DNA from 2 places in the Bacillus sp. VA15 genome. Region 1 is predicted to be linked to the other one. Evidence: a T-box and tRNA genes for the amino acid it is inferred to sense, from the RefSeq annotation. Region 1 holds a T-box; the other holds one or more tRNA genes.

Region 1 (15,177 bases):
TGCTGACACAATGCCTGCTTAATCCGGGAGACATCGCTTTGGTCCCGAATCCAGGCTACCCTGAATACCTGTCAGGAATTACGATGGCGCGAGCTGAGCTGCACGAAATGCCACTGTATGAAGAAAATGGCTATCTGCCGGATTTTGAAAAGATCGATCCCGCTGTGCTGGAAAAAGCAAAGCTCATGTTTTTGAATTATCCGAATAACCCGACGGGAGCTGTGGCCGATGCGGCTTTTTATGCAAAAGCGGCTGCTTTTGCGAAAGAGCACAACATCCACTTGATTCATGATTTTGCGTACGGCGCGTTTGAATTCGATAAAAAGCCGGCCAGCTTTCTTGTGGCAGAGGATGCCAAAGCTGTCGGGGCAGAACTTTATTCATTTTCAAAAACATTTAACATGGCCGGCTGGAGAATGGCGTTTGCCGTCGGGAATGAGAAGATCATTCAGGCCGTCAATGAATTTCAGGATCATGTATTTGTCGGCATGTTCGGCGGATTGCAGCAGGCGGCAAGTGCCGCGCTTTCAGGAGATCCGGAGCAAACGGAATCCTTAAAACGAATCTACGAGGAACGAATTGACTTTTTTACGGAGCTGTGTGAAAAGGAACTGGGCTGGAAGATGGAAAAGCCAAAAGGAACGTTTTACGTATGGGCTGAAATTCCGACAACGTTTGAGACATCTCACCAATTCTCCGATTACTTGCTGGAGCATGCCCATGTCGTTGTCACACCTGGCGAAATATTCGGAAGCAACGGAAAAAGGCATGTCAGAATATCGATGGTGTCGAAGCAGGAGGATTTGCGGGAGTTTGTCATGCGGATTCAAAAGCTGAACCTGCCGTTTGCATCATTACAAGAAGCATCCCGCTAAAAAGCGGGATGTTTTTATATGCTTTTCATGCTGCCGCCATCAGCGGAAATTTGCTGTCCGGTGATATAGGAGGCCTCCTCAGAGGCGAGAAACGCGGCGAGCGCTGCGGTTTCTTCAGCTGATCCGACACGCTTCATCGGAATCCCGGAAGCAATCTGTTCTTCTGCTTCCCGTTTGGATATGCTGTTCTTTTTCATCACATTTTCCACAAATTGATGGTAACGGTCTGTAGCGATAAAACCAGGATTCAGGCAGTTGACAGTAATGTTGTGAGGAGCAAGCTGGATGGAAATATTTTTACTGGCGTTAATTAAAGCAGCATTCATCATACTGTTTGTGAACATATTGGCGCCGGGTTCTTTCCACAGGTTTCCGACAATGTTGATGATTCTGCCAAACTCGTTTTGTTTCATCAGTGAAGCGGCACGCTTGATAGCGTCAATATAGGCGACGGTTTTCTGTGTAAACGTGGCCGTCATATCCTCTATATTACAATTATCAAATGTGTCAGGCGCGCCGCCCGGGATATTATTAATCAGAACATCAAGCCGTCCGCATTGAGATTCGATTTTTTGAAAAATATCGGCTCTCGTATGCTGGTCAGACATATCACCCTCAAGGACAATGACACTCGCTTCAGGATGCTTGGCCAAAATGTCTTTTTTGACAGATTCAATATTGTCCAAGTTTCGCGAATTAATGACGACGGAAAAATGCTGGTCTGCTAGCTTCAGAGCAATTGCTTTTCCAATCCCTTGACTGGCTCCCATAATAAATGCGGTTCGTTTTGACAAATAACAGCACCCCTTTGAAAAAAATGGATTATTAACTACATCGTAAGAAAAAACAGAGAAAATAGCAAATTTTATTTAAATTCTGATAAAGGAGGATCGAAAAACTCCCGCCGGCTTGGGCGGGAGAGATATTATACATATAGGAATTGAGGAAGTGTATCAAGAGAAAGGCGGTTGCCGACAAAGAATGAACCGAATTCGCCGTAGCGAGCGCTGACTTCGTCAAAACGCATTTCATACACAAGCTTTTTGAATTGGAGCACATCATCACTGAACAATGTAACGCCCCACTCGTAATCGTCAAAACCGACGGAGCCGGTGATGATCTGTTTGACTTTGCCCGCATAGCTGCGGCCGATTAAGCCGTGGCTTCTCATCAAGTTTCTGCGTTCTTCCATTGAAAGCATGTACCAGTTGTCATTGCCGGATCTTCTTTTATCCATTGGATAGAAGCATACATATTTTGACTCAGGCAATTCAGGGTAAAGGCGCGCACGCACATGCGGATTTTCGTAAGGGTCGCCGTCGCCGCTTGCCAAGTAGTTGCTCAGCTCTACCACTGATACGTAGGAGTAAGCCGGAATGGTGAACTCAGCAAGTCTTGATTTGTTGAATTCGAGCTCAATTTGATTTAATTCTTCCATTGTAGGGCGAAGAATCATCAGCATAAAATCAGCTTTTTGGCCGACGATGCTGTAAAGGGTCTGCGATCCTTTTCCTTCTTTTTGGGCAACGCCCCATTTTTCAAGCAATCCTGTGAATTCATGTATGATAGATTGGCGCTCATCACTGGACAGCAGCTTCCAGGAAGTCCAGTCCATTGTGCGGAAATCATGAAGCGCATACCAGCCGTCAAGCGTTTTCGCCGCTTCATTGGTCATTTGCTGTTCACTCATTTATCTTCACTCCTATTATCTTTTCATTGTTGCCTTCACTATACCATAGTTTATCCGATTCTACTGTGGAGAAACCTTGAACATCCCTTTCGTATAACTCCATAAAAATAAGAGAAGCTATAAGGAAAGAATGAGTCACTTAAATTAATTAGAAAAATAAGATTTTTTTATGAAAGCGCTATAATGAAAGTTGGCTGTTTGAATTTGATTGGAAGAAGAGTATGCTAGTAAAAGAAAGCGTTTTTGTAACTTTTTGAGGAGGTTTTATTGTGGCAGATTTATTTTCAACAGTGCAAGAAAAAGTAGCTGGAAAAGACGTTAAAATTGTATTTCCTGAAGGCTTAGACGAGCGTATTTTAGAAGCGGTCAGCAAGCTTGCAGGAAACAAAGTGCTGAATCCGATTGTGATCGGCAATGAAAATGAGATCCAAACAAAAGCAAAAGAACTGAACCTGACGCTAGATGGCGTTGAGATTTATGATCCTCATACATATGAAGGCATGGAAGACCTTGTACAAGCATTCGTAGAACGCCGTAAAGGCAAAGCAACAGAAGAACAGGCTCGTAAAGCATTATTAGATGAGAACTACTTCGGTACAATGCTGGTGTACAAAGGCCTTGCACAAGGACTTGTAAGCGGAGCGGCTCATTCAACAGCCGACACTGTCCGCCCGGCTCTTCAAATCATCAAAACAAAAGAAGGCGTGAAAAAGACTTCCGGCGTCTTCATCATGGCTCGCGGAGAAGAGCAATACGTATTCGCAGATTGCGCGATCAACATTGCGCCTGACAGCCAAGATCTTGCCGAGATTGCGATCGAAAGTGCCAATACGGCAAAAATGTTCGACATTGAGCCTCGCGTGGCAATGCTCAGCTTCTCTACAAAAGGCTCAGCAAAATCTGATGAAACAGAAAAAGTAGCGGATGCGGTGAAAATCGCGAAAGAAAAAGCGCCTGAACTGACACTTGACGGCGAATTCCAATTCGATGCTGCATTTGTTCCATCTGTAGCTGAGAAAAAAGCGCCGGATTCCGAGATCAAAGGGGATGCTAACGTATTCGTATTCCCAAGCCTTGAAGCAGGAAACATCGGCTATAAAATCGCTCAGCGTTTGGGCAACTTTGAAGCGGTAGGACCAATCCTGCAAGGTTTAAATATGCCTGTAAACGACCTTTCAAGAGGATGTAACGCTGAAGATGTTTACAATCTCGCATTAATTACAGCGGCGCAAGCACTGTAAGAAAAATGAAGACGATGGCAGCTCTCTTCCGGAGGGCTGTCTTTTTTGCGTCTCCGTATAGCCTTCTTTACCAAGACAGATGATATGAGTACAATAAAGAAAACTGATCATAACCATATATTTCATTAATGACAGGGGTGGGGTTTTTGTATTACGACGTGCTGAAAACGTTTATAGCGGTAGTAGAAGAAAAAAACTTCACAAAAGCGGCGGAAAAGCTGATGATCTCCCAGCCCAGCGTCAGTCTGCATATCAAAAATCTTGAGAAAGAATTTCAAACGGCTCTCCTGAACCGGTCGCCAAAACACTTTACGACAACGCCGACAGGAGACATTTTGTATCAAAGAGCAAAGCAAATGGTATTTCTCTACGAGCAAGCAAAGGCTGAAATCTATGCGCATCATCACTATGTGAAAGGCGAATTGAAAATTGCTGCCAGCTTTACGATCGGAGAGTATATTCTTCCGCCGCTCTTGGCCCAGCTGCAAAAGCTGTATCCAGAGTTGAATCTCGATGTCATGATTGGAAATACGGAGGAGGTTAGCGAGCGTGTGCGGATGCTTCAGGCTGATATCGGACTGATTGAAGGACATACAAACGAGAATGAACTGGAAATTGAACCGTTCATGGAAGATGAAATGTGCATTGCCGCGCCGAATCAGCATCCGCTGGCCGGACGGAGAGATATCTCGATAAGCCATTTGCAAAACGAAGCATGGGTGACAAGAGAGAAAGGCTCCGGGACGAGAGAATATCTCGATCATGTTCTCAGCTCAAACGGGCTGCGGCCAAAGTCGATGTTCACCATCAGCAGCAATCAAGGTGTAAAAGAAGCGGTGATCAACGGCATGGGACTGTCGGTTTTATCCAGAAGCGTGCTGCATAAGGATTTGATCCACCGTGAAATTTCAATTCTCCATATAAAAGATTTCTCGTTAAAGCGCAAGCTGTCTTACATTCATTCTCCTCTCATGGAGAATACAAAAAACAAAGAAATTTTCATTACGATGCTGAAAAGCAATTATCAATCACAGCGGCTGAAATGATATAATAGTATTCGTTTATAAGCCTAACATGAAAGGGTTTTACATAGATGGCAAACCAACCGATTGATTTACTGATGCAGCCGACATGGAGAGTCATTGACCAATCCAGTCTCGGCCCTTTATTTGATGCGAAGCAATCCTTCGCAATGGATGATACGCTGTGCATGTCCGTCGGAAAAGGCGTGTCGCCGGCGACAGCGCGCTCATGGGTTCATCACAATACAATTGTCCTTGGAATACAGGATACGCGTCTCCCGTTTTTGCAGGATGGAATCTCCTTGCTGGAAAACGAAGGATACCGTGTGATTGTACGCAATTCCGGCGGTCTTGCCGTCGTTTTGGATGAAGGCGTTTTAAATATTTCTCTCATATTCGAAGACGAAAAGAAAGGCATCGATATAGACAAAGGATATGAAGCGATGGTTGAGCTGATGAGACGGATGCTAAAACCGTACAATGCAAAGATCGAAGCCTATGAAATTGAAGGATCTTATTGTCCCGGCAGCTATGACCTTAGCATAAATGGAAAAAAATTCGCCGGCATTTCTCAAAGACGCGTTCGCGGCGGAGTTGCTGTTCAAATTTATCTCTGCGCGGATAAAAGCGGCAGTGAAAGAGCCGATTTGATCAGACGATTCTACCAAGCGGCGCTGAAGGACAAACGAAACGATAAAAAAGGTGTCTATCCTGAGATACGTCCCGAAACGATGGCGTCCTTAAGCGAGCTACTGCAAACAGACATCTCCGTACAAGACTTAATGTTCGCTTTACTGACAGAATTAAAAGCGTTAAGCACCCATCTATACTCAGCCGGACTGTCCATTGATGAGGAAATGGAATTTGAGAAAAACCTCGTCCGGATGGCTGAGCGGAATGCAAAGGTATTTGGATGAACGTTCTTCGCATGCCAGCTGTATCGGCCGGCATGCAATTTTTATTTCAAGCGGTATTTTATCCCCAACAATCTTATTTTCAGATAAATCCTTCTTACATTCAGATAACCCTGACAAAAAGAAAAACGATAAAATGACATCAGCATCCATATACAAAGGGGAGAGGCAGATGAAAGGGAATTTTTACAGCCTGTTTGTGCTGATCGCGGCTTTCTTCTGGGGAACCACGGGAACCGTTCAGGCGATGGCTCCAGAAAGCTCCACACCGCTGGCATTCGGAGCGTTCAGATTATTAATAGGAGGAAGCGCCATGCTGCTTGCGGTTTGGATCAGCCGGGAGCTTCACGTGAAAAATTGGTCATGGCCGCTCGTATTATCAGCTGCAGTTTGTATGGCGTGTTACCAGCCGCTGTTTTTCACAGCCGTTAAAGAAACCGGAATCGCAGTGGGGACAGTGATTGCGATCGGCAGTGCACCTATCATTGCCGGAAGCATGGAGTGGGCCGTATTGAAAAAACGTCCGCGAAACTCTTGGTGGATCGCGACTGTACTGGCTTTAGCCGGTTGCTGGCTCCTGTTTTCCGACAGTTCGAATGTTCGGATTGATGTGGCTGGCGTTCTTATGGCGCTCGGAGCGGGTGCTTCTTTTGCAGGCTATACGCTCATCAGTAAAGCGATGATGAAAACCCAGCCTCCGCGAGCGACTTCAGCCGTTGTCTTTATGATCAGTGCCATCCTGCTGACGCCGCTTTTATGGCAGTCAGATATCTCGTGGATATTGACACCGAGAGGATTGGGAACGAGCCTTTACATCGGGTTAATTGCAACATGCGCCGCATACTTTTTGTTTGCGAAAGGGCTTACCGGGGTTCCGGCCTCGGCGGCGGTCACGCTGTCTTTAGCTGAACCGCTGACGGCCTCATTGCTGGGCGTGTTTTTCATAGGGGAAATGCTTTCACTTTCCTCGTGGCTCGGCATTGCACTGATGATGCTAGGGCTTCTGGTCATTTCCGCTGCGCCTCGGAAACAAAAAACGGCCGGGGCAGCTCACATGTCTTGATAGATTCACATAAGCTTGGCCTCATTTTACAAGAATAGCGGAGCCGGCTGCAAAATAATAAAATCCTCTTTTCTCAATGGAAAAGGGGATTTTGTACATGGTGAAAATCCCAAAACCAACAGCTGTTTTGGGATTTTTCTAACTTACTCTGCCATTTTTTCTAAATTGCCGTTTCGGTCCATTTTGAAGGACGGAGAGGCATGTTCATCTTCTTCAAATAAAACTAGCTTTCTGGCTCTATTCATAATTTTCACCAAGGTTTCATAATCTTCTTGGATCGTTTTTTGGTCTTTTTCAAGCTTTTGTACTTCTGCCTCAAGCTGTTCCGTTTTGCTTTGCAATTCCTGATTTTCTTTCTTTAAACGCTCATTTTCCATTTTTAATGCCGATGATTGCTCGTTATTGCCTTCGTAATTCTGCAGGAAGCGGATCACATCATTCATCGTCATCTCTGGCGCGGCTGCAGGTGTTTGGGGAGACAATAAGTGTGATAGACTAGCTAACTCTTCCTTAAAGCTTTCATCCACAAAAGGCATGTGTTCGCCTGACATGAAAGGCTGCTGCTCATTTTCAGCTGATGGGGCGTCTGTTTTAACCGGCTCCTCTGCAGCGGTTTCTTGAACGATTTCAGGATCAACCGCAGGAGGCTGATATAATAGCCTTTTTTTCGCAGGCTGCCCGTTTCCGAGCGCTCTCATCCGCTGTTTTCGCTGTTTTTTCGCAAGCTGAAGCGCTTTTTCATATTGATGGCGGACTACCGCGTTCCATCTGAATCCGCAGGCTGCAGATGTCCGGTTTAATTTATCACCGACTTCTTCAAAGGCGTTCAGCTGAGTGCTGCCCTCCCTCACATGCCGAAGCACTGTTTCGGCTAAAAGCAGATCATTTTCTTCTGACCAAGCGTCTTGTCGCTGTTTTGTCATTTATCTCAACTCCCATTTTTCTTTTCATGGTATTAGAATGTCCAGTTTGGAAAATATTTATACAAGTTGGCTGAAAGAATAGGAGATACGAAGGATGGAGCGGCTTGCAGGAACAGTCGAATCCTTGTAAAATGAAGAGTGATGTGATTTTTTTTGAAAAGCGATTTTAGGTTATTCACATAGATGAACATAGAAATGAAGGGAAGCGTACGTCATGGCTAATGAATTTCGAGTGTGTGATGATTGCCAAGCCACTAATATCAAAACATTGCTGCCGCGTTTAAAAGAAGTGGACCCGGACGCAAAAGTTGAGGTAGGATGCCAATCTTATTGCGGACCCGGACGGAAAAAATCATTTGCTTTTGTGAACAATCGCCCGCTGTCAGCTCCGACAGAGGATGAGCTGATTGACAAAGTAAAAAAGAAAATAAAAAAGTAAAAACATATTTTTTATAGCCTCGGCCCTCAGGTCAGGCTTTTTTGCTTCACATAACGTGTTTTTCGTAAAGATGGAACAAATCGCCGGGCAAATTCAAGGATGTTTTCAAAGAATAGAGTCGATATAATAGAAACACGGCTAAAAAAAAGAGGGAATGACGATGGCGTATCCAAATGGAAAATTATCAGAAGAAAAAGTGTTTAAAGATCCGGTGCACCGCTATGTTCATGTTCGGGACAAGCTGATATGGGATTTGATCGGAACCCGCGAATTTCAGCGTCTCCGCAGAATTAAGCAGCTCGGCACGACGTATTTGACGTTCCACGGCGCTGAGCATAGCCGGTTCAACCATTCTCTCGGTGTCTATGAAATTGTCAGGAGAATGGTTGATGACGTCTTTAAAGGCCGCCCTGAATGGGATGACAGTGAGCGCGAACTCTGTTTGGCCGCGGCGCTGCTTCATGATCTCGGGCACGGGCCGTTCTCGCATTCATTTGAAAAAGTCTTTCACCTTGACCACGAAGATTTTACAAGAGATATCATTTTGGGGGACACAGAGGTCAATCAGGTGCTCAGAAAGGTGAGCCCGCGTTTCCCGCAGGATGTTGCTGAAGTCATTGCCAAAACATATAAAAACAAGCAAGTGGTCAGCCTGATTTCAAGTCAGATAGACGCAGACCGCATGGATTACCTGCAGCGCGACGCATATTATACGGGCGTCAGCTACGGCCATTTTGATATGGAGCGGATTCTTCGGGTGATGCGACCGCGCGAGGATCAGATCGTCATTAAAGAAAGCGGGATGCACGCTGTCGAAGACTATATCATGAGCCGCTACCAAATGTACTGGCAGGTGTATTTCCATCCTGTGACAAGAAGCGCAGAGGTTATTTTAACGAAGATTCTTCACAGGGCGAAGCAGCTGCACGATGAAGGCTATGTCTTCACTCACGCTCCGGTTCATTTCTATTCTATTTTTGAAGGGAAATTGACGCTGGAGGATTATTTGAAGCTTGATGAATCTATTATTTTGTATTACTTCCAGGCCTGGGAGGATGAAGAAGACGCGATTTTATCTGATTTGTGCCGAAGATTCATTAACCGCCAGCTGTTCCAATACGTTGAATTCAATCCGAATGAAGAAATGTCGGCTTATTTTGAGCTGACTTCATTGTTCAAAGAGGCGGGAATCGATCCGAGTTACTATTTGGTCGTCGATTCTTCTTCAGATCTGCCATACGATTTTTACCGTCCTGGAGAGGAAGAGGAGCGTCTGCCGATCCATCTCTTGACGCAAAACGGCCAAATTAAAGAGCTGTCCAGACAGTCGGCTATTGTGGAATCCATCTCCGGGAAACGTCGGACGGACCACAAGCTGTACTATCCGAAGGACCTGATTTGTGACGGCTCTGAACATCCGGAAACGAAAATGAAAATCCGGCAGCTGCTGGGACTGACATAGAAATTGGAAAGAAGGAAAAAGGAGATGTCGGGAATTTGTTGAAAGAACATGCAAAACTGATGAAGGTGTTCTCGGATTCTGGAGAAATCATCGGGCGGAAGAAGCTGCAGAAAATGATTTATATCGCAAAGAAAATGCAGTTTCCTTTCTATGAGAAATATGATTTTCACTTTTATGGACCGTATTCAGAGGAACTGACGCTCCAGATTGAAGAGCTGTGCAACCTTGGATTTCTGCATGAGGTGAAGGAAAAAAAGGGCGGCTACTTTCAATACCGTTATTCGCTGACTGAGACAGGCTCTGCATTTTTAGACCATGCTGATCTGGATATGCCGGATATCAAAGGCTATATCGACAGTGTAAACAGCCGTTCATCACGGTTTTTAGAGCTGGTTTCCACGATCCTTTACTTTGACGGGCTTGAGGCTGAGGAAAAGAAAGAAAAAGTCTTTACAATCAAAAGCAAGCAAAAATATACAAATGAAGAATATGACGAAGCGCTTCAATACATAGAAGAACTGAAGCAGATTTGTTAACCATACCAAGCAAAAGAAATGACCCGTTTCTTTTGCTTTTTTTTACAAAACAGATTGCGGTTTCAGAAAATGTATTGTAAAATATATGAAATCATAAACAATCAGTAATGTATACAGGCACTGATAAGGACATGAGATGCTTTTTACGGTTTCCAGAGAGGGAAGGACAGCTGAGATCTTCCTAACGCAGGGGAAGCAGCTTACCGCCTTTGAGCCGTATCGGGGAAATCCAGTATCTGATACCGTCATGCTGCGTTACAGCACCTTAAAGCCGATACACCATGTGTGTTGATCGGGAATTTGGGTGGAACCACGGATGATAAACACATTCGTCCCTTTTAGAGGGATGGGTGTGTTTTTTTATGAACTAAATACATGCGATGAAAAGGACATGAATGATCATTACGGTTTTCAGAGAGGGAAGGAAAGGTGGGAGCTTCCCAGCTTAGGATGATCATTTACCGCCTTGGAGCAGCATTGGGGAACTGAAGTATCCAATGCCGTCTATGCTGCGTTACAGCACCGAGCCGATAAACATAGCGTTTGTCGGGAATTTGGGTGGAACCACGGGTACATCACACACTCGTCCCTTTTAGAGGGATGGGTGTGTTTTTTTATGAATTGAATACATGCGATGAAAAGGACATGAATGATCGTTACGGTTTTCAGAGAGGGAAGGAAAGGTGGGAGCTTCCCAGCTTAGGATGATCATTTACCGCCTTGGAGCAGCATTGGGGAACTGAAGTATCCAATGCCGTCTATGCTGCGTTACAGCACCAAGCCGACAACATAGCGTTTGTCGGGAATTTGGGTGGAACCACGGGTACATCACACACTCGTCCCTTACAGCGGGACGGGTGTGTTTTTTTATATCCAACAATTATGAAGGAGTGTTTAAAAATGAGTAAACAAGTGCACATTCAGCTTCCGGACGGACAGATCAAGGAATATCGGAAAGGCATCACAATCAAAGAAGCGGCTGGTTCTATCAGTTCCAGTCTGCAAAAGAAGGCGGCTGCGGGCCGGGTCAACGGCAAGCTCGTTGATCTCAGCTTTAAGCTGGAGGAGGATGCTGAGCTTTCGATTGTCACACTTGATTCCCAAGAAGGCTTGCAGGTGCTTCGCCACACATCAGCGCACGTACTGGCTCAAGCAGTGAAACGTCTGTACGGAGAAGTGTCATTGGGGATAGGTCCAGTGATTGAAGACGGCTTCTACTATGACATGAAGCTGGAGCAAAGCTTGACATCAGGAGACTTAGAGGCCATCGAAAAAGAAATGAAGAATATTATAAATGAGAACCTTGAAATCAAACGAATTGAGGTTTCTTACGAAGAGGCTGAAGAGCTGTTTGCCAAAAAAGGCGAGCCGTTTAAGCTGGAGATTTTGAAGGATATTCCGCGCGGAGAGGATATCACGCTGTATCAGCAGGGAGAATTCGTTGACCTGTGCCGCGGGCCGCATCTTCCTTCTACAGGAATGATCAAGGCGTTCAAACTGACAAGAGTATCGGGCGCTTATTGGCGCGGAGACAGCGAAAATGAAGTCCTGCAGCGGGTGTACGGGGTTGCGTTTCATAAGAAAAAAGATCTCGATGCACATCTTCATATGCTGGAAGAAGCGGCAAAACGAGACCATCGCAAGCTGGGCAAACAATTAGAGCTGTTTATGTTTTCTGCAGAAGCGCCGGGAATGCCGTTTTATTTGCCGAAAGGGCAGATTATCCGCAATGAGCTGGAATGCTTCTCGCGTGAGCTGCAAACAAAGGCTGGCTACGAGGAGGTCCGTACGCCGTTTATGATGAATCAGCGGTTATGGGAGCAGTCAGGCCACTGGGATCATTATCGCGACAATATGTATTTTTCAGAAGTGGATGATACAAGATTCGCAATGAAGCCGATGAATTGTCCCGGCCATATGCTCATCTTTAAAAACAGCCTGTATTCGTATCGGGATCTGCCGATTCGAATGGCGGAATTCGGCCAGGTGCATCGCCATGAATACAGCGGTGCTTTAAACGGAATGCTTCGCGTCCGGACGTTCTGCCAGGATGATGCCCATATCTTCGTTCGAGAGGATCAGATTGAGAGTGAGATCAAAGAAGCGATTCGGCTGATTGATGAGGTATATCGTACTTTTGGCTTCGAGTATTCGGTCGAACTCTCGACTCGCCCGGAGGATTCATTAGGCGATGACAGCCTTTGGGAAGCGTCGGAACGTGCCTTAGCATACGTCCTTGAGGAGCTTGGCCTGTCTTATGAGGTTAATGAAGGCGACGGGGCGTTTTACGGGCCGAAAATTGATTTTCACATAAAAGATGCCCTGAAACGAAGCCACCAATGCGCGACAATACAGCTTGATTTTCAAATGCCGGAAAAATTTGATTTATCATATATCAATGAACACAATGAAAAAGTTCGTCCTGTTGTCATACACAGAGCGATATTCGGCTCGATCGACCGGTTCTTCGGCATTTTGATCGAGCATTTCGGCGGGGCATTCCCAGTCTGGCTTGCACCGATCCAGGTTCAAATCATACCGGTTTCGCACGTTCATTTGGACTATTGCAGAAAGGTGCAGGCAGAGCTGAAGCAGCTGGGGATAAGAGCCCGCATAGATGAGCGCAATGAGAAGCTGGGCTACAAAATCAGAGAGTCGCAGGTGCAGAAAATCCCGTACGTGCTGGTGCTTGGGGATCATGAAGAGCAGGAAGGTGCGGTAAACGTCCGCCAATTCGGAGATCAGCAGAATGAACACGTTCCTTTTCAGTCGTTTAAAGATAAACTGGTCAAACAGGTGAAAAATCGCAGTATCTAGGAGAAAAGCTGTGAATTCTCATTTTGCTTTTTTGACTTTCCCTATCCGGAATCAGTAAAATAATAAGTAAATCATATCGTTCGTATGTTATGAATGCATCTCGAAATGGGGAAATCTACATGGACCATGACAAACTGGAAGCAAATTTGCTGGATCACGCACTTACAAAATACTTGAAAAGCACGAAGCAATTAGATGAAGCCACTGTTCCGAAACACGTGAATAATGTAAGAGGATTTATTCTGCGGATTATATACAGACATGGGAGCTGCACCATAAAGGATATTCTGAAGGAGGTCACACTGTCTCCCTCTGCTACAACCACCGCCCTGAATCATTTAGAACAGGAGGGGTTTATTAAGAGATCCAGAAATAACAATGATCGCCGTACTGTATGGATTACGCTTTCTGAATCGGGCCGGGGAACAGCTGAGCAAATGATCGAAAACCGCCAGCAGCTGATTGACAGCATGTTTGAACGTTTAACAATCGAAGAGAAAAAGACGTTCCTAGCGATTATTGGGAAGCTGGCCCAATAAGGATAGAAAGAGCCGGTGCGCGAAGCGCCGGCTTTATAGAGATTATTCCATATCGCTCAGGCGTTTGCCTGCGACGGCATAATGGTCTTTTCTCATTTCTTCTATAAATACAACAATTTTTTCTTCAGAAGCACCGGTTGTTTCCTTTACGGCTTCTGTTACTTTCTCGACAAGATTGCGTTTTTGCTCGTCTGTACGGCCTTCGAGCATTTTGACGGTTACGTATGGCATGGGTGCTGAATCCTCCTTTATCTCGTTTCCTCTCTTTAGAAAAAGAGGCTTCTTATAGTATACTGAATAAAGTAAATTCTTGCATTTTTAGAAAGAGGGATATCTCACTTGGACCGTTTTTTATATTATCCGTTATCTTTAATGCCATACCTCGTCATCACGTTAATTGTGTCGTTTACGATACATGAGCTTGCCCATGCTTATGTTGCATACAAATTCGGTGACGATACGGCGAAAAGACAAGGAAGACTGACGCTGAATCCGATTAAACATCTTGATCCGTTCGGAACCATTTTGATTTTGGTGGCCGGCTTCGGGTGGGCGCGCCCTATTCCCGTTAATCGCCGCTTCTTTAAGAAACCGCGGCTTGCCGGTGTGCTCGTATCTATCGCCGGACCCGTCAGTAACCTGATTCTTGCGTTTATCGGTTTCTTTTTGTTAGTGTTGATGCATGCGTACGGAATGGAAATGCTTGCGGCATTTAGCACTGGACTTGATCAGTTCTTTTCCATTTGGATACAGCTGAATCTTGTTTTGTTTTTATTTAATCTGCTGCCGCTTCCTCCGCTCGATGGCTATCGGATTATTGAAGATCTCGTTCCGCCGGGGGTGCGTGCCAAGATGACGCAGGCGGAGAGCTACGGCTTTATCGTCTTTTTGGTTCTGTTTGTGACACCGCTCGGATCTTACGTGCTTTGGCCGATGCTCAATGCCGGAAGAGATTCGATTTTAGAGCTGTTTTCAGCGATATTTCAACCGCTTTTGTAGGAGGTAGAACTCATGGAAGAAAAAAAGAAAAAATCAATCGGGTTTAATATTATCAAAAGTGATCCGACAGACGGACACGGCGGTTTCGGTGTAGGGGCACTCAGCCTCGATAACATTTCCCCTGTATTCGTCGATGTAGAGGAAAAAGAAGCGTTCGTTGACATCGGTGCCATGCACGCCCGCAGCACCGTTGAAAAAGGAATTAAATTTCTGCCGAATAAAGAAGAAGTTCCAAACGGCAAACCATACTGGCTTGTGTGGGTGACGATTGACAGAAGAGAAGAGGGGCCTTATTACGCAGGGGTGACAGCTTGTGAACTGACGGTCGACAGAAGCATCAGAAGAGGCTACAAATCGCTGCCTGAGCATGTGAATCTAATGGATAAATCAATGAAACGGAAAATTATCATTGATAAAATGGACGACAGCTCGAAGCGTGTGCTCGGCGAGTTTCTGAAAAATCATGATCAGGGCCTATGGGACCGGTCCTCAGATGAATTAAAAACAGGCCTGCTTCCGGAAGACAATTAATTTGTGAACTTTCTGTGAACTTTTAGAAAATTTGAACTATTTTTCGTAAACATTGAGTAAACTGGTGATACAGAAATAGGACATGGAAAATCCCGAGCCGAAACAAGACTCGGGGTTTTTCATTTT
Region 2 (15,177 bases), on a different contig from region 1:
TTTCTGGCCTTGGAACAATAGCATAAACGCGACAATCCCGGCACCCGCTCCTGCGTTAATTCCGAGAATTCCCGGGTCTGCAAGTCCGTTACGTGTGATGGCTTGGATGACGGCGCCTGCAATGCCAAGACCGAGTCCGATAATAGCCGCCATGACAACCCGCGGCAGTCTTAAATCGAACAGCAAAATTTCATACTGCGGATTCGGATCAATCTGAAAAAGAGTGGAGAGCAGCTCAGCCGGACGAACAGAAAATGATCCGCTCGTTAAGCTGAAATAGCTGACAACGAGAATCAAAGCGATGAACACGGCATATTTTTTAGCCATTTTGCTCCCCTCCTTTTCGTTTGATCAAATAAAGGAAGAAAGGCACGCCGATAATGGATGTCACGACTTCAATCGGTGTTTCAAACGGGTAATTGATAAATCTGCTTGCCAGATCACATAGGGTTAAAAAGACTCCGCCCAAGATGCAGGAACACGGAATCAGCCTGCTGTAATCAGAGCCGACGAGAAATCGCGTGATATGCGGAACAACCAATCCGACAAACGCAATTTTTCCGGCCAGCGCTACTGCACTGCCGGTTAAAATGATGACTGAAAACATCGCCATGATTTTAATGGTCTTTTTCTTTTGCCCCAGACTTTTAGAAATGTCGTCGCCTAATGATACAGCGGTCACCTTTTTGCTGAGAGAAATGGCCATTACAATGCCAATTAGGAAAAACGGAGCGGCTAGCTTCAGGAAATCCGGACTCATTTGGTGAAGTCTGGCGCTGTACCAGAAACTGAGATCCTGTGAAATTTGAAAATATATCGACATGGCCGCTGATAAACTGCTGAGCAGCATGCTTGTGACTGTGCCGATGATGGCAAGCTGTACGGGGGAAAACCCGTTAGGCATCATGGCGGCAAGGCTGAATACTAACACAGCTCCTAATGCTGAGCCGATAAAAGAGTAAATGATCATTTCAAACGAAGACGATTGCGGAAGCAGAACCATACAAAGCGTGATGATAAACGCGGAACCATCCGAAACGCCCATAATGGAGGGCGAAGCTAAATAATTGCGCGTAATGCCTTGCATAAGCGCTCCAGAAACAGCAAGGGCTGCCCCTATGAGCAGAGCGCCGGCAGCCCTTGGAATCCGGGAATGCCATATAATTTGATGGTCTGTGTTTCCCGGATCAAAATGAATAAGAGATGTAAAAACAATATCTGTGCTTAGATGCTTTGCGCCATATAGGATCGAAAGCAGCAGCGACAGTGCAATAGCAAATGGAGAAGTAATCAATATGATACGTGTCCACTGTTTTGAATACATACAAAAACCTACTCTGAATTAGTTTTGTGTCAATTTTTCAGCAGCCGCTTTCAGGAAGCGGACTTTGCTCCAAGCTGTGCCGCCTTGTGCGAGAGGATCCACTGAGTTGACGTACACATGATCTTCCTTGACTGCTTTAAGGCTTTTCCAGATTGGATTTTTCTCTAAATCTTTTAAGGCATCAGGTTTGTCTGCATTTTCATCATCAGAAAATTGGACGAAGATATGGTCCGGATTCATTTCACTCAATTTTTCTAATGAAATCAGCTCTTGAGCTTTTGCAGCTTTTACTTCGTCCGGCGCTTTAAGGCCTAAATCACCATATAGTGTGGAGTTGAAGTACACCTGTTCAGGGTAAATGTAAATGTTGCCTTGTCTGATTCTGATGACAAGCGCTTTTGAATCTTTTGCTTTTTCGTTGATTTTTGTTTTTGTTTCTTTTAGATCCTGTTCATAGTCTGCAATGATTTTTTTCGCCTTTTTCTCTTTTCCAGTCAGCTGGGCAAGCAGCATCATGTTTTCCTTCCAGTATGAAGAGATATGAGAAACTGGGATTGTCGTGCCGGCTGTGCTGATTTTTTGCAGCGTTTTTTCCGGAAACTTTGTTGAAGCAAGGATTACATCTGGCTTCATTTCAAGAATCTTTTCAATGTTTGGCTCCATTTTTTCTCCGGTTGCTTCGGCTTTATCAGTGATGTCTTTGAACATATCAGGGAATTTGCCGGAGAATGAAATCGCGCCTTGCGGATGAACGTCAAGCAGTTTCGCGTCTTCCATTGATTCTACGCTTCCCGTAATGGCAATTTTGTCTGTCGGTACAGTTACTTCATATGTTTTATCCAGGTATTCAATTTTCTTCTTCTCAGACGCTGTGCCGCTTGCTTTACTGGCAGTCGATTCATTTTTGCTGCCGCAAGCTGCCGCCGTCAGCGCGAGAAGCAAGATTAATAAGGTAAGAGATATCTTTTTCATCTATAAAGCCTCCTGTTCAATTGATAACTATTATCAATTGGAATTATAGAGAATGAACAGATATAACACCATGGACAAATTCCAAATTTATCATGGACAATCACCGGATAGTAAAGAAATGGTTTGCTGAACGATCCGTTCGTGCCCGCAAGCTGAGTATTCATTCCAAGGGTCAAAGGATAGAAGATAAACACGGTTATTCCGTACCGCGCTTAGGTTTTGCCACGCCTCTGTCTGTAGCAATTGCTGGTAATAAGCAATGGTTTCAGGCTCTTTAAATAGAAAAAGCATTATGCAGTCAGCTTGGTAATTTGCGATATTATCTAACGAAATGGCTTGATCTGAAGACGTGTCTTCCATTTTTGCCGAACAAAATCCTAAATCTCCGAAGAAGACTTCACGGACGCTTCGAGTATGTGCCAGATAGAAGTTTTGCTTATGCAGCCTCAGAAAGAGAAAACGCAGCTCTTGGGTGTGCTGAAGTGTTTTTTTGGCGGCCGCCGCCTGCTGGTCATAAGCTGTGAGCCACTTTTCTGCTTCAGACTCTTCCTTTAAGAATGAGGCAGTTTGCAGAAAGTGAGTTCTCCAGCTTTCTTCTGAAGGAAGGTAAATGACTTCTGCGATGCGATTCAGGCAATTTTGTTCTTCTGGTGAAATAGAATCCATGCTGAAAATCACATCTGGTTCAGTCTGAGATAACGTGTTCAGGTTTTCTTCCCACTTTTCATTAAACCGGTATGCGCTGAGCTGGACGGGTATATCTGTCGAATAATGCTGATAGTAGTAGGACGTCCATTTTGGATGCAGCGCGGCCGCAAACGGTATGTGATTCAGAGGGATGAGATGGCCCATTGTGCCCCTTCCGTATGCAGCAATTTTTTTTCGGCGTTTTTTCATATAGCTTGTAGGTGAACAGCCTGTATGCTTTTTAAAGATTCTGCTGAAATAAAATTCATCTTGATAGCCTGTTTGGTGGGCAATTTCCTTCAATTTGCAGTTTGATCTTGCCATGAGCCGTTTTGCTCGGGTGATTCGCGTTTTTGTGATGAACTCTGTTACGCTCTGACCTGTCCATTTTTTAAAACTTTCGCTGTAGTGTTTAGCGCTGATTCCTGCCATTTGCGACAGCTGAGCAAGTGTAATTTTTGTATCGGCATGGGTTTCGATGTATTGTTTTGTTTTTTCGATTGCTGAATGTGTATCCGTCTGTTCAGATAAACTGGCAGTAAAGAGGTCATAAATCAGGCTTTGTACTTCAATCACACATTTTAGCTGAGAAAGCTGAGACGATTCATTCCATAGCACTGCAAGCTCTTGAAGCCGGACTGCAAGGTTTTCTATATGTGAAATATTCACAAGCTTCAGTTTGGCTAATTCCGTTTCTGTACAAGGTGTTAAGATATCTTGCCCGGTTTCCTTGACATAGCTTTGAAGCCTGATCAGACAGGCATCTATATGACCTTCGGCTGCAGGCGTAAAGCCAAAGGTCTCGTTAGGCGGACAAACATAAAGCGTCTTTTTTTGCAGAGGGCTGATGTTTGTTCCGATTGAAATATGGCCGTTTCCTTTTAAATGAAAGATCAGCACGAATGAATCGGCTAATTGCTGCTCTGAGAAGAGATCACTTGATTTTTTTAGATATTCAATTTGTATGGGATGATAAATCACTGTATGTTGCAAGAGTAGACCACCTTTTCAGAAACATTCAATTGATAATCATTTTCAATAAAATTGTACCAAATAAATGAAAGTTTTCCTATATAAAGCGGGTGGGTTTTTGTCATGAAAAAAACCCTTACTCAGATAGAAAAGTAAGGGTCTTTTGTTCGGTAAGAAAATGTTACACGTGTAACATACGATGCTTACGTCTTAATAGATAAGATATTTCTTTCTTGTTTTGCTGAATTGTTGGAGTGGTTTTTCATAGCTATCTATGATGTCTTCAATAGATGCACCGTTTTCTATTTTTGTCCTGATCCAGCCGTTGCCTGCCAGTTTATCAAATGAACCTGTTGATAGGAACTCAAAATGTTCAGGATAGAGGTCGTGTATTGTTTTAATGAGTGACAGTCCTGTTTTAACCGCTTCAAACTTTTCTCTGTCTGTCACATAGAGCTGCACACCGTGGCAAAGCGTTCCTTGATGTTTAGAAAATGTCGGCGTAAAGGAAGCTGCCCTGAATGTCACGCCCGGCAGATTGAGGCTGTTTAATGTTTCTTCAAGCTCTGTACTTTTGATAAAGGGAGCCCCAATCAATTCGAATGGCTTTGTTGTACCTCGCCCTTCGGATAGATTTGTTCCTTCAATCAGCCCGGTTGCAGGATAAACAAATGTGCTCTCCACCGTCGGCATGTTAGGTGAAGGGAGGACGAAAGGCAGTCGGGTATCGTTAAAATCCATTTTTCGTTTCCAGTGTTTCATTTTCACCACTTTCAGATCGGCATCGATGTCAAATTCCTTGTTGAACAGTAAAGCCAATTCGCCTATGGTCATTCCATGCTTTAACGGAATGGGATACAGTCCGACAAATGAGGCGTATTCAGGTTCTAAGACTGGTCCTTCAATATGACTCCCGCCTTGAGGATTCGGGCGGTCCAGCACCATAAAAGGAATGCCGTTTTCTTTAGCGGCTTCCATTGCGTATGCCATTGTATAAATGTACGTGTAGTAACGGGTCCCGACATCCTGAATGTCAAACATAAGAACATCGACATTTTTCAGCATCTCTGGAGTCGGTTTCTTCGTTTTTCCGTAAAGGCTATATACGGGAATCCCGGTTTTTTCATCAATGTAAGAGCCGACTTCGTCTCCCGCCTGAGCGTCGCCGCGGACGCCGTGTTCAGGACCGAATAAAGCTGTTAGTTTGATATCAGGGTTCTCGTAAAGAATATCGACACTGCTTTTCAGAGATGCGTTTACGCCGGTTGGATTGGTGATCAATCCGATTCGTTTTCCCTTGAGCTGTTTTTTATAATCCGGGAAAAGCGTGTCTATGCCGGTCTGGACTTTAGGTTTTTTAGCCGTTTGATTTTTAGAATCGGGTGATGCTGAGGCAGCTGTTATCGTTCCAATCATCATGAGCCCTGTGAGAAAAGCGAATATTGTTTTTCTCATGTGTCCCTCCTTATTAGAGCGGTTTTCCCGTTTTGATATTTAATCCGTAGCCATATGGATAAAGGATGTCTCCCGGTTTCGTGACTGACGGAATGTCAACTGGAAGTGTGCCTTTAGGTTTTGCCTGGCCGAATATCGCCATAACTCCGGCGGGAATATTTGGTTGTAGATAACGGCCATTCGCGTATCCTTTAAAGCCATAGACAGCAATGAGTGCCTTAGCTTCTTCAAAATTGGCGGCATCATATGGGTTGCGAAGGCTCATTAAGACAAATGGTTTGTTGTGCTGCAGTGCGGCTTTCATCACAGCTCTCGGAAATACGGTGGCCCACTTGCTTGAATCTGATATGGTATCGTCGATGACACCGTCGTTGACGACAGGGTCATTTTTCACGACATAGGAGCCGGTAATGATATAATCAGCCTCTTTTACTTGTTTTTCATGCTCGGCATTAAATACTTGGTTGGCAAAATTCATTTTGCTGAGGGACACGGGTTTGATTTTCTTTCGCTTGACGAGATCGCGAATGGTTTGTTCAATTGAAGCAGTTTGTTCTTCGTAGGGCGCGACAATTAAGATTCGGCTGTCTTTTTTAGGCTTGAACGGCAAGGTGTGCTGTTCATTTTTTAATACCGTCACTGCTTTTTCAGCTATTTTTTTCTCCGCTTTCAGGTGACGCTTGCTTCCTACGATTTTCTGGGCTTTGGCTATTTTTTCTTTTATGCTGTCGTCGTTTCGATCTGGATACATACCGCGTTTTATTTTCAGGGAAATGATTCTTTCAACCGATTTGTTGATTTGATGTTCAGGAATGTCTCCGTTTTTCACTGCTTCTTTTAAAGCTTGAATAACACGTGCGTATTTCTGTTCTTCTTTCAGAGAAGTAACTGAGGCAGGCATTAATGCAATATCGACACCGGCTTTTATAGCCATGACTACAGCCTCTTCCTGGCCGAAATGATCTGCGATTGCTTTCATATTGAGAGCGTCAGTAATGATGACGCCATTAAAGCCCATTTCCTGACGAAGAAGACCTGTCATCACTTTTTTCGAGAGTGTAGCCGGCACCAGAATGTCCGATCCATCGAGTTTGCTTTTGTATGTGGTGTCGTCAAAGGCAGGAAATTGAACGTGTGCTGTCATCACCATATCAGCACCGTCATCGATTGCTCTTTGAAAAGGATAGAGCTCGACCTCACGAAGCCGTTCTTGGCTATGGGAAACAAGCGGCAATCCGTAATGGCTGTCAACGTCAGTGTCTCCATGTCCCGGGAAATGTTTGAGGGCAGAGGCGATATCTTGCCGCTGCAAACCCTTCATCGTATATAAACCGAGTCGTGCTGTCAGTTCTCGATTAGAGCTGAATGACCGTACGCCGATTACCGGATTATCAGGATTATTATTAATGTCCATTACAGGGCTAAAATCTGTATTAATGCCTAAGGCAGAGAGCTCCTTTCCAATAAGGGTGCCGGTCTGATAGGCATTGATTCTGCTTCTGGCTGCGCCTAGCGCCATATTCCCTGGGAAATTAGTGCCCTCCCCTAATCTCGTTACGATGCCGCCTTCCTGATCAATACTCAGCATGAGCGGGATTTTAGGGCTCGCCTTTTGGTAAGCGTCTGTCAGCTGTACAGTTTGCCTCGTTGTTTTTACATTTTCTGCAAAAAGGATGACGCCGCCGAATTGATACTTCTTGATAAGGCCGGCGACTTCCTCATTCATTTCTGTAAGGGCTTGCGGAGAGGACTCGCCTTCCTTTTGCCAATTTCTGAAATCTGGCATCAGCATCTGGCCGAGTTTTTCATCTAACGTCATGTGATTGACAATCTGCTTGGCGTCGGCTGAGCCGCTGGATGAAGCGGCTTTTGTCTGACTGGTGCCAAAAAAACATGAAAGAAAGAGAACGGCTGAAAGGATAAGCGGAAATACAGGTTTCATATAAACTTCCTCCTATCGTCGAATCATTCATTCCATCGCTTCATAGATCGCGGTAATGACGCTCCCATAACTGCCTGTTGGAAATTGATCCCCCTCAAACACATTTGGATTTTCCTCTGGATCAGCAACTGGTGAATGCTTTTTGTTTGTTAATAAGGCAATGCCTAAATTGTATGTTGGATCAATGATAGTAACTGTCCCTGTCCAGCCGGTATGTCCGTAAGCATTTTCGCTGGCATAAGGGCCAAACATCCATTCCATGCTTTTACTTCCGTTTCGACGCCAGCCAAGAGCGAATGTCGGATCTGTTGCTGAAGGTGCTGTAAATAGGTCGGTTGTTTTCTGATCAAATAAAGAAACGTTTCGGTATGATCCTTTGTTTAACATGACCTGCAGCAGAATGGCCATATCATCTGCATTTGAGAACAATCCGGCATGGCCAGACACGCCATCCATTGAGTAAAACGCTTTTTCGTCATGCACTTCTCCTTGCAGCGTGTTTGTACGGATGCTAGGGAAATGAATAACGCCGTCCCGTGTATTGCCCATACGTTCAGTAGCTGCGAACTGCTTTGGTTTAAAGCCTTTTTGCAGCGGATTGTACAAGGTATGCTTCAGCTTCAACGGCTTGTAGAGCTCTTGCTCCGCGTAGACATCAAGCGGTTTGCCTGTGAGTTTTTCGACAATACAGCCGAGGAGCATATATCCAATGTCACTGTATACGTGTTTTGTTCCTGTTTGATAATCGAGCGGAATTTTCGTTAAATATTCAATCGTTTTGTCCCGCTCCTGAGAATAGTACATCCCGGCTTTTTCCGGCGTGTAAAAGTAAAAGCTTGAGGGGAGTCCTGATTGGTGCTGGAGGACATCAATGACTCGAATCTTGTCTTTTCCTTTAATAAGGTCTCCCGGCTGATCCTTGAAATCTGGCAAATATGCAGAAACCTTTTCATGAACATCGAGTTTTCCTTGGCTGACTAAGCGCTGCAATGCAAAATTAGTTGCGTACATTTTTGTATTTGAGGCCAAGTCAAACATCGTGCGGGTTTTCATTTTTGCCGGACGGCTCAGCAGTTCTGATCCTTCGTACTTTTTACTGTAGCCGTATGCTTCTTTTTTTATGATGCGGCCATCCTTCACGACGACAAGAACGGCGCCTGGAAATCCTGCTGCAATATCCCGTTCTATCATCTGATCAACCTTCCTTAGTTTCTTCGACGAGAATTGTGCAGTTTCTGCATTTATGGTTTTCGGCTCAACCAAGTTGTCTGCTGTTTGCGCGAAGGTTTCATTTGGCGTCAATATAGATAGGGTGAAAATGGCACTGAATAAGAACAGTATCTTTGTTTTCACTGGCTTGCTCCTTTCCGTGCTTCTATCCGTTTACTATCCCTGAAACAGAAACCATTTAATCGAACTGAGAAGCCATTTCTTCTTTATATCCGAATGCATAGGTCAATAAAAAGCCGGCCGCATAGGAAATAAAGAGTCCGATAATATATAGGATGATTTGCGAAGACAGGACGAGAAAGGAAAGCGGCAGCCCGGAAACACCAATGGCAATGGTGGCTACCTGAAAATAAGCTTGAAAGGCGCCGCCGATTCCAGCACCTAAGCACGCTGTTAAAAACGGACGGCCAAGTGGCAGCGTGACTCCGAAAATAAGCGGTTCACCAATACCAAGCAGCCCCGACGGAAGCCCACCGGCGATTGCTTTCCTCAATGTTGATTTTTTTGTTTTCACAAAGATGGCAAAGGCGGCGCCTACCTGTCCCGCGCCTCCCATAGCCAAAATAGGAAGCAGAGGATCATTGCCGATTGAATTGATCAGTTCCATGTGCACAGGCGTCAAGCCTTGATGCAGTCCGGTCACGACGAGAGGTAGGAAGGTAGCGCCCAGAATAAAGCCTGCAGCGATGCCGCCGATGTCCAGGATGGACAGAAGGCCGGATGTAATAGCATCAGAAATGAAGCCGCCTAAAGGCATAAATATGACATACGTTACGATTCCGGTGATTAACAGTGAAACGGTTGGGGTGACAATGATATCAAGTGATTGAGGAATAAAACGGCGGATAAATTGTTCGGTGTAAGCAATGAATATGGCTGCGAAAAGAACTCCGATCAGACCTCCCCTGCCCGGAAGAAGCTGTTCTCCGAATAAACTGATCTTTGCGATCTCCGGATTCATAATCAAGATCCCCGCCAGAGCTCCAAGAGCGGGTGTCCCGCCAAATTCTTTCGATGCATTAATGCCGACGAGAATGCCGAGATAAGTGAACAATCCTGATCCAATGACTGTCAGGATAACAGCGGTTTGTGATTCTGCAGAGAGCCAGCCGGCTTGAATGATTGCTTTGGTAATCCCAGTGATTAAACCGGAAGCGACGAGTGCGGGAATAAGAGGGATAAAGATGCTGGCAATTTTACGTAAGAAAAGTTTAAAAGGAGTGGCGTTTTTTCGGTTTATGTCGGCTTTCTTTTTGGCCGCAGCTTCTTTGACGTCGACACCTTCTTCTGCTGACACGAGCTTTGAGAAAGCGGCTGTGACATGGTTGACGACTCCTGTGCCGAGGATGATTTGTATGGTTTCAGCTTCGACGACCCCCAATACGCCGTCAAGCTCTCTTAAAGCCTGAGCATCTGCTTTGCTTTCATCGTAAGGCGTAATACGCAGGCGTGTCATGCAATGCGTATACGAGGAAATATTGGATTTTCCTCCGCATAGTTCAAGGATTTTCTTTGCGAGATGATCGTAGTTATTTTCTTTGCTCATCAAAACCCCTCCTCTTCCAGATGCCTTATTTTTTTCTCATAGATTGTATGGCTGCTCTCGTTTTATCGATATAGCCGGTTGTTTCTTCATACTGCTCAGCCGCCATGCCTAAAAACAAAACATCAATCATAAAAAGCTGGGCGAGGCGGGAGGAAGTGGCTGCACTTCGAATCAGGGCTTCGTTGGAGTGCGCTGTGTACAACGGGACATCAGCCAGCGCGGAGACGGATGTCTGGCTGAATTGTGTCAGACTGATCGTTGTGATGCCTTTTTCCTTAGCCATCGTGAGCAGTTCAATGATTTCCTGCGTCTCTCCCGAAAACGAAATAGCGAATACGATGTCATCCTTATCTGCATTTGCGATTAATGATGCCACAAGATGAGTGTCTGTGAACGCGGTTGCTTGTTTATGAATGCGAAGCCACTTTTGCTGGGCGTCCTTGGCGACAATGCCGGAAGCCCCGACCCCGATAAAATGCACGGTTTGAGCTTTGAGAAGCAGAGAAACCGCTCGTTCAAGCTCTTTGTAGTCCATCAGGTCTGAAGTATCCTGAATGGCTTGAATGGCATTGCCGGCCGCTTTTTCAGAAATGGAGGACAGCGGTTCGTGAGGCGCAATGTCCCGATAGCCTTGTACAGCTGGCTTTGCCAGATCGCCTGCCACTCTCATTTTTAAATCTTGAAATCCCTTTAGTCCGAGTGATTTGCAGAGCCTGATGACGGCAGCGTCACTTGAATTGGCTAAGGCACTGATTTCACTGACAGTGCTTTCTATAGCTTTGTGGGGATGAGTTAGGATGTAATCTGCAAGTTTACGCTCGGATGGAGGGAGCTTGTGCTTCATTGATTGGATGATCGCTAAACCGCCTGTTGCCATTCTTGGTCTCTCCTTATCTTGAATGGTAATTTTCGATTGCTTTGTCTATAAAACCGTTTGTTTCATCAAGCAATGTTTTAGCTTGTTCCTGATCTGTGCTTGTTTTGAGCATGACGATTGCTGTTTTGACGTGATGATTGGCTTGTTCCAGAGTGTGTCTGGCTGTGTCGTATGAAGCGTTTGTGAGGCTTTGGATAATGCTGATGGCTCGTTCTTTTAGTTTTTTGTTGCTGACATTGACGTCTACCATCAAGTTTTCGTAAACCTTGCCGATTTTGACCATGACTGTCGTGGATATCATGTTTAGAATCATTTTATGAGCAGTTGCGGCTTTCATACGTGTTGATCCTGTAATGGCCTCAGGTCCGACGACAACCTCGATGCTGTGATCCGCCTCCTTGCTGATGGCGGAATTTTCATTACAGGTAAGGGCGATGGTGTGGGCTCCGACTTTACGGGCGTATGTTAGGGCGCCTGCGGCATAAGGTGTACGGCCGCTTGCTGCGATGGCAATGACGGTGTCGTTTGAAGTGAGTTGTATGTTTTTTAAATCTTCGGCTCCTGCTTTTTCACTGTCTTCAATGCCCTCTGCTGCCTGCAAAAATGCTTTAGGTCCGCCAGCCATGATTCCGATAACCTGATCTGGGCTTACGCTGTAGGTGGGAGGACATTCAACAGCATCCATGACACCGAGTCTGCCGCTTGTACCGGCGCCTGTGTATATAAGCCGGCCTCCATTTTGAAACGAGTCGTAGGCGCAGTCTACAGCTGTTTTGATATCGGGGAGAACCTGCTGAACGGCGGCTGCGACTTTCAAATCTTCGTTGTTGATCATTTTGAGGATGCCGAGTGTGTTTGCTTTGTGGATTTCAGCTGTTTGGCTATTGCGTGATTCCGTTGTAAGACGGTGAAGGTTTAATGATTTTGACATGAGGAGGCCCCCTGTTTAAAAATAATATATCCCAATATTCAGTATATTCATTTCTGTTATGATATTTCAACTATGTTTTAAAATTTTTGAAATTTTATTTCACCCAAGACTATAAGAAGTAATGAAGGATCAGCTGCTCTCCAAGCGGTCCGATTCTTCGCCGTCCTTTATCAAGGAACCCGCTTTTCATATAAAGGTGCTTTGCGCGTGTGTTGAGATGATTGACGGCCAAAATAATTTCATCGCACCATGGAAAATAACCGCTCACAAAAGAGGGAAGCTGAAGCATTGCTTTTTTTGCATAGCCTTTTCCGTGATGCACTGCGTGTAAGGACAGGGAGCTGAGCAGTAAAGCAAATGGATTGTTAGAATACGGAGCAAGCGTTTCTTTTGATGTATGTAAAATGAAAAAACCGACTGGCAAATCGTCTTTTAAGATGACAACCGGATACCGGTCCCGTATGCTCAGGGCCTGAGTCAGCACCTCTTTGGGGAGAGAGGTAAAGCGTTTGTCATCGTTTTTTAGCGTAAATGATTGGAGCTCCGGCAAATGTTCAGGCTTATAGAAGGATAAAGAAATGTCTTGAGTCATGTGGTTGCCCTCCTTACAATATGTCGTCTAACTGGTTTTCCGAAATGACATGGTAGCCCGCTCGTTTTAACAGTGCGGCGGTCACTCCGCTGCCGGCGATTTTTTGGCCGGAGAAAGTGCCGTTATAGATAAAACTGCTTCCGCACGACGGACTGTTTTCTTTTAATATGACGGCAGAGGCATTGATTTCTTTTGCGTAAGCTAATGTTTTAGCGGCGCCTTCCATATATAATTCTGTTACATCTTCTCCTGAAGCTGTCACGATTTTTGCGGTTCCATTGAGAACATCCTCGCCGGTGCCTCCGATGATTTCTGCAGGTTCACGAGGAGTTGAAAAGCCGCCGAGAAGCTCAGGACAAGCCATGACTGCTTCATTTTCATAGATGAGTTTTCTGATTTTCTCTGATGCGGCGTGAGAGCCGTTATATCTGCATTCAATGCCGCCAAGGCAAGAGCTGACTAGTATCATATTGGTTTCTCCTCTCTTGATTCGCTTGTCTCTATCATAAAAGAAATGATAAATGTTGGGAGGCTTTTTCAGTTAAAAAAGGAGTTAAAAAGTTTGAAAATAAAAAATTTAATTTTTCTCTTTACAAAGGGGGTGTAACCTGTATATAATAACTTTTGTCAGCTCGACGAGAACACAAACGGCCCGTTGGTCAAGCGGTTAAGACACCGCCCTTTCACGGCGGTAACACGGGTTCGAATCCCGTACGGGTCACCATTTGGAGGATTAGCTCAGCTGGGAGAGCATCTGCCTTACAAGCAGAGGGTCGGCGGTTCGAGCCCGTCATCCTCCACCATCTTGCCGGTGTAGCTCAATTGGTAGAGCAACTGACTTGTAATCAGTAGGTTGGGGGTTCAAGTCCTCTTGCCGGCACTCTTTTCTTACATTAATATGGAGGGGTAGCGAAGTGGCTAAACGCGGCGGACTGTAAATCCGCTCCCTCAGGGTTCGGCAGTTCGAATCTGCCCCCCTCCACCATTATTGGGCTATAGCCAAGCGGTAAGGCAACGGACTTTGACTCCGTCATGCGTTGGTTCGAATCCAGCTAGCCCAGTCACAGACACCTTTGACCAAAAGGTGTCTTTTTTTCTTTTTAAAATCATTCCAACTTCTAACTGTTCAGTCTGTATAATAATTTTAAAAATATGTTAAGGTAGTTTATTCACGAATTACCATCTACACCCTGCCAAAAATTTGATAAACTTATTTTATAAAAAAATTGAAACCTTTTGAAACGAAGCTCGTATACATACAGACCGGTGAAGGCAGAGGTTAGATAAATATGGAAATGATGATTAAAAAGAGAATTAAACAAGTCAAAAAAGGCGACCAAGATGCATTTGCGGACATCGTAGATATTTACAAGGATAAAATTTATCAGCTTTGCTACCGTATGCTTGGCAATGTGCATGAGGCAGAGGATATTGCACAGGAGGCTTTCATCAGAGCGTACGTTAATATCGACAGTTTTGATATTAACCGGAAATTTTCAACTTGGCTTTATCGAATCGCGACCAATTTGACTATTGACCGCATTCGCAAAAAGAAGCCGGATTATTACCTCGATGCAGAGGTGGCTGGTACGGAAGGCTTGACCATGTATTCACAAATCGCCGCAGATGGGGTTTTGCCTGAAGATGCAGTTGTGTCGCTGGAGCTCTCAAACACGATTCAGCAGAAAATTTTAAAGCTTCCTGACAAATACAGAACAGTTATCGTATTAAAGTATATTGACGAACTCTCATTAATTGAAATCGGCGAGATTCTGAACATTCCTGTGGGGACTGTGAAAACGCGGATTCACAGAGGCAGAGAGGCTCTCAGAAAACAATTAAGGGATCTTTAAGTGGGGTGATGAAATGAGCTGTCCTGAACAAATTGTGCAGCTTATGCATATGCATCTTGATGGAGATATCCTTCCAAAAGATGAACACGTATTAAATGAACATCTGGAGACATGCGAGAAATGCAGAAAGCATTTTTATGAGATGGAAAAATCTATAGCGCTCGTCCGGAGCACATCGCATGTCGAAGCCCCCGCGGATTTTACCGCTAATGTCATGGCAAAATTGCCTAAGGAGAAGAAAAGAGCTTCTGTGAAAAGATGGTTCAGAACCCATCCCGTTATCGCAGCTGCTGCGGTATTCATCATTTTGATGGGCGGAGGATTTTTTAACAGCTGGCATAATGACCAAAATTTCAGTGTGTCCAAGCAACCGAATCTTGTGGTGCATAACCACACTGTGATCGTGCCAGAAGGTGAGACGGTCAAAGGCGATGTGACTGTCAAAAACGGCAAGCTGATCATTAAAGGCAAAATAGACGGGGATGTAACTGTCGTAAACGGCGAAAAGTATATGGCCTCTGCTGGACAAGTCACCGGTCAGATTGAAGAAATCAATCAATTATTCGATTGGACATGGTACAAGATGAAGTCTGCGGGGAAAAGTGTAGTCAATGCATTAAATCCGAAAGGAAAAGAGTAAAGCGCGTCAGTCGCTTTGCTCTTTTTTTACGGGCTGAGAGGGCTGGCACATTTCACTTGCCAAATCGAAATGTGGTATAATGGGCTCGCTATGTAAAGTACATATGCGTAACACGTACAACACAAAATACGAAATGACTGAAATCTTGGAGGACGA

The links. The T-box of region 1 lies ahead of thrS (threonine--tRNA ligase). A T-box ahead of a tRNA ligase gene usually reads a tRNA of that ligase, here a tRNA-Thr.
Region 2: it has a tRNA-Thr gene. The T-box ahead of thrS (threonine--tRNA ligase) is inferred to sense a tRNA for this amino acid. The anticodon was not compared.

What each region holds. Positions count from the first base shown of each region.
Region 1 covers NZ_JBVQPQ010000004.1:4,380-19,556, reverse strand. Annotated here, with positions in the region: gene bacF (transaminase BacF) at 1-875, shown strand, start outside; gene bacG (NADPH-dependent reductase BacG) at 890-1,669, opposite strand; gene hemQ (hydrogen peroxide-dependent heme synthase) at 1,801-2,565, opposite strand; gene pta (phosphate acetyltransferase) at 2,835-3,806, shown strand; gene cysL (cysJI operon transcriptional regulator CysL) at 3,953-4,852, shown strand; gene ywfL (octanoyl-[GcvH]:protein N-octanoyltransferase) at 4,900-5,745, shown strand; gene AC0DBE_RS11855 (carboxylate/amino acid/amine transporter) at 5,915-6,805, shown strand; gene rsfA (prespore-specific transcription regulator RsfA) at 6,949-7,728, opposite strand; gene AC0DBE_RS11845 (YuzB family protein) at 7,943-8,167, shown strand; gene AC0DBE_RS11840 (HD domain-containing protein) at 8,328-9,629, shown strand; gene AC0DBE_RS11835 (YwgA family protein) at 9,665-10,165, shown strand; gene AC0DBE_RS11830 (hypothetical protein) at 10,302-10,457, shown strand; T-box leader at 10,537-10,759, shown strand; T-box leader at 10,791-11,012, shown strand; gene thrS (threonine--tRNA ligase) at 11,066-12,982, shown strand; gene AC0DBE_RS11820 (MarR family transcriptional regulator) at 13,102-13,521, shown strand; gene AC0DBE_RS11815 (2-hydroxymuconate tautomerase) at 13,564-13,752, opposite strand; gene AC0DBE_RS11810 (site-2 protease family protein) at 13,861-14,520, shown strand; gene AC0DBE_RS11805 (YwhD family protein) at 14,533-15,051, shown strand.
Region 2 covers NZ_JBVQPQ010000010.1:42,990-58,166, reverse strand. Annotated here, with positions in the region: gene feuC (iron ABC transporter permease FeuC) at 1-327, opposite strand, end outside; gene AC0DBE_RS19960 (FecCD family ABC transporter permease) at 320-1,324, opposite strand; gene feuA (iron ABC transporter substrate-binding protein FeuA) at 1,343-2,296, opposite strand; gene btr (bacillibactin transport transcriptional regulator Btr) at 2,387-3,976, opposite strand; gene AC0DBE_RS19945 (exo-beta-N-acetylmuramidase NamZ family protein) at 4,166-5,410, opposite strand; gene AC0DBE_RS19940 (glycoside hydrolase family 3 protein) at 5,424-7,352, opposite strand; gene amiE (N-acetylmuramoyl-L-alanine amidase) at 7,380-8,705, opposite strand; gene AC0DBE_RS19930 (PTS transporter subunit EIIC) at 8,761-10,128, opposite strand; gene AC0DBE_RS19925 (MurR/RpiR family transcriptional regulator) at 10,154-11,005, opposite strand; gene murQ (N-acetylmuramic acid 6-phosphate etherase) at 11,019-11,936, opposite strand; gene AC0DBE_RS19915 (GNAT family N-acetyltransferase) at 12,046-12,528, opposite strand; gene AC0DBE_RS19910 (2-thiouracil desulfurase family protein) at 12,542-12,997, opposite strand; tRNA gene AC0DBE_RS19905 (tRNA-Glu) at 13,178-13,252, shown strand; tRNA gene AC0DBE_RS19900 (tRNA-Val) at 13,256-13,331, shown strand; tRNA gene AC0DBE_RS19895 (tRNA-Thr) at 13,336-13,408, shown strand; tRNA gene AC0DBE_RS19890 (tRNA-Tyr) at 13,429-13,513, shown strand; tRNA gene AC0DBE_RS19885 (tRNA-Gln) at 13,518-13,589, shown strand; gene sigW (RNA polymerase sigma factor SigW) at 13,818-14,381, shown strand; gene rsiW (anti-sigma-W factor RsiW) at 14,395-15,021, shown strand.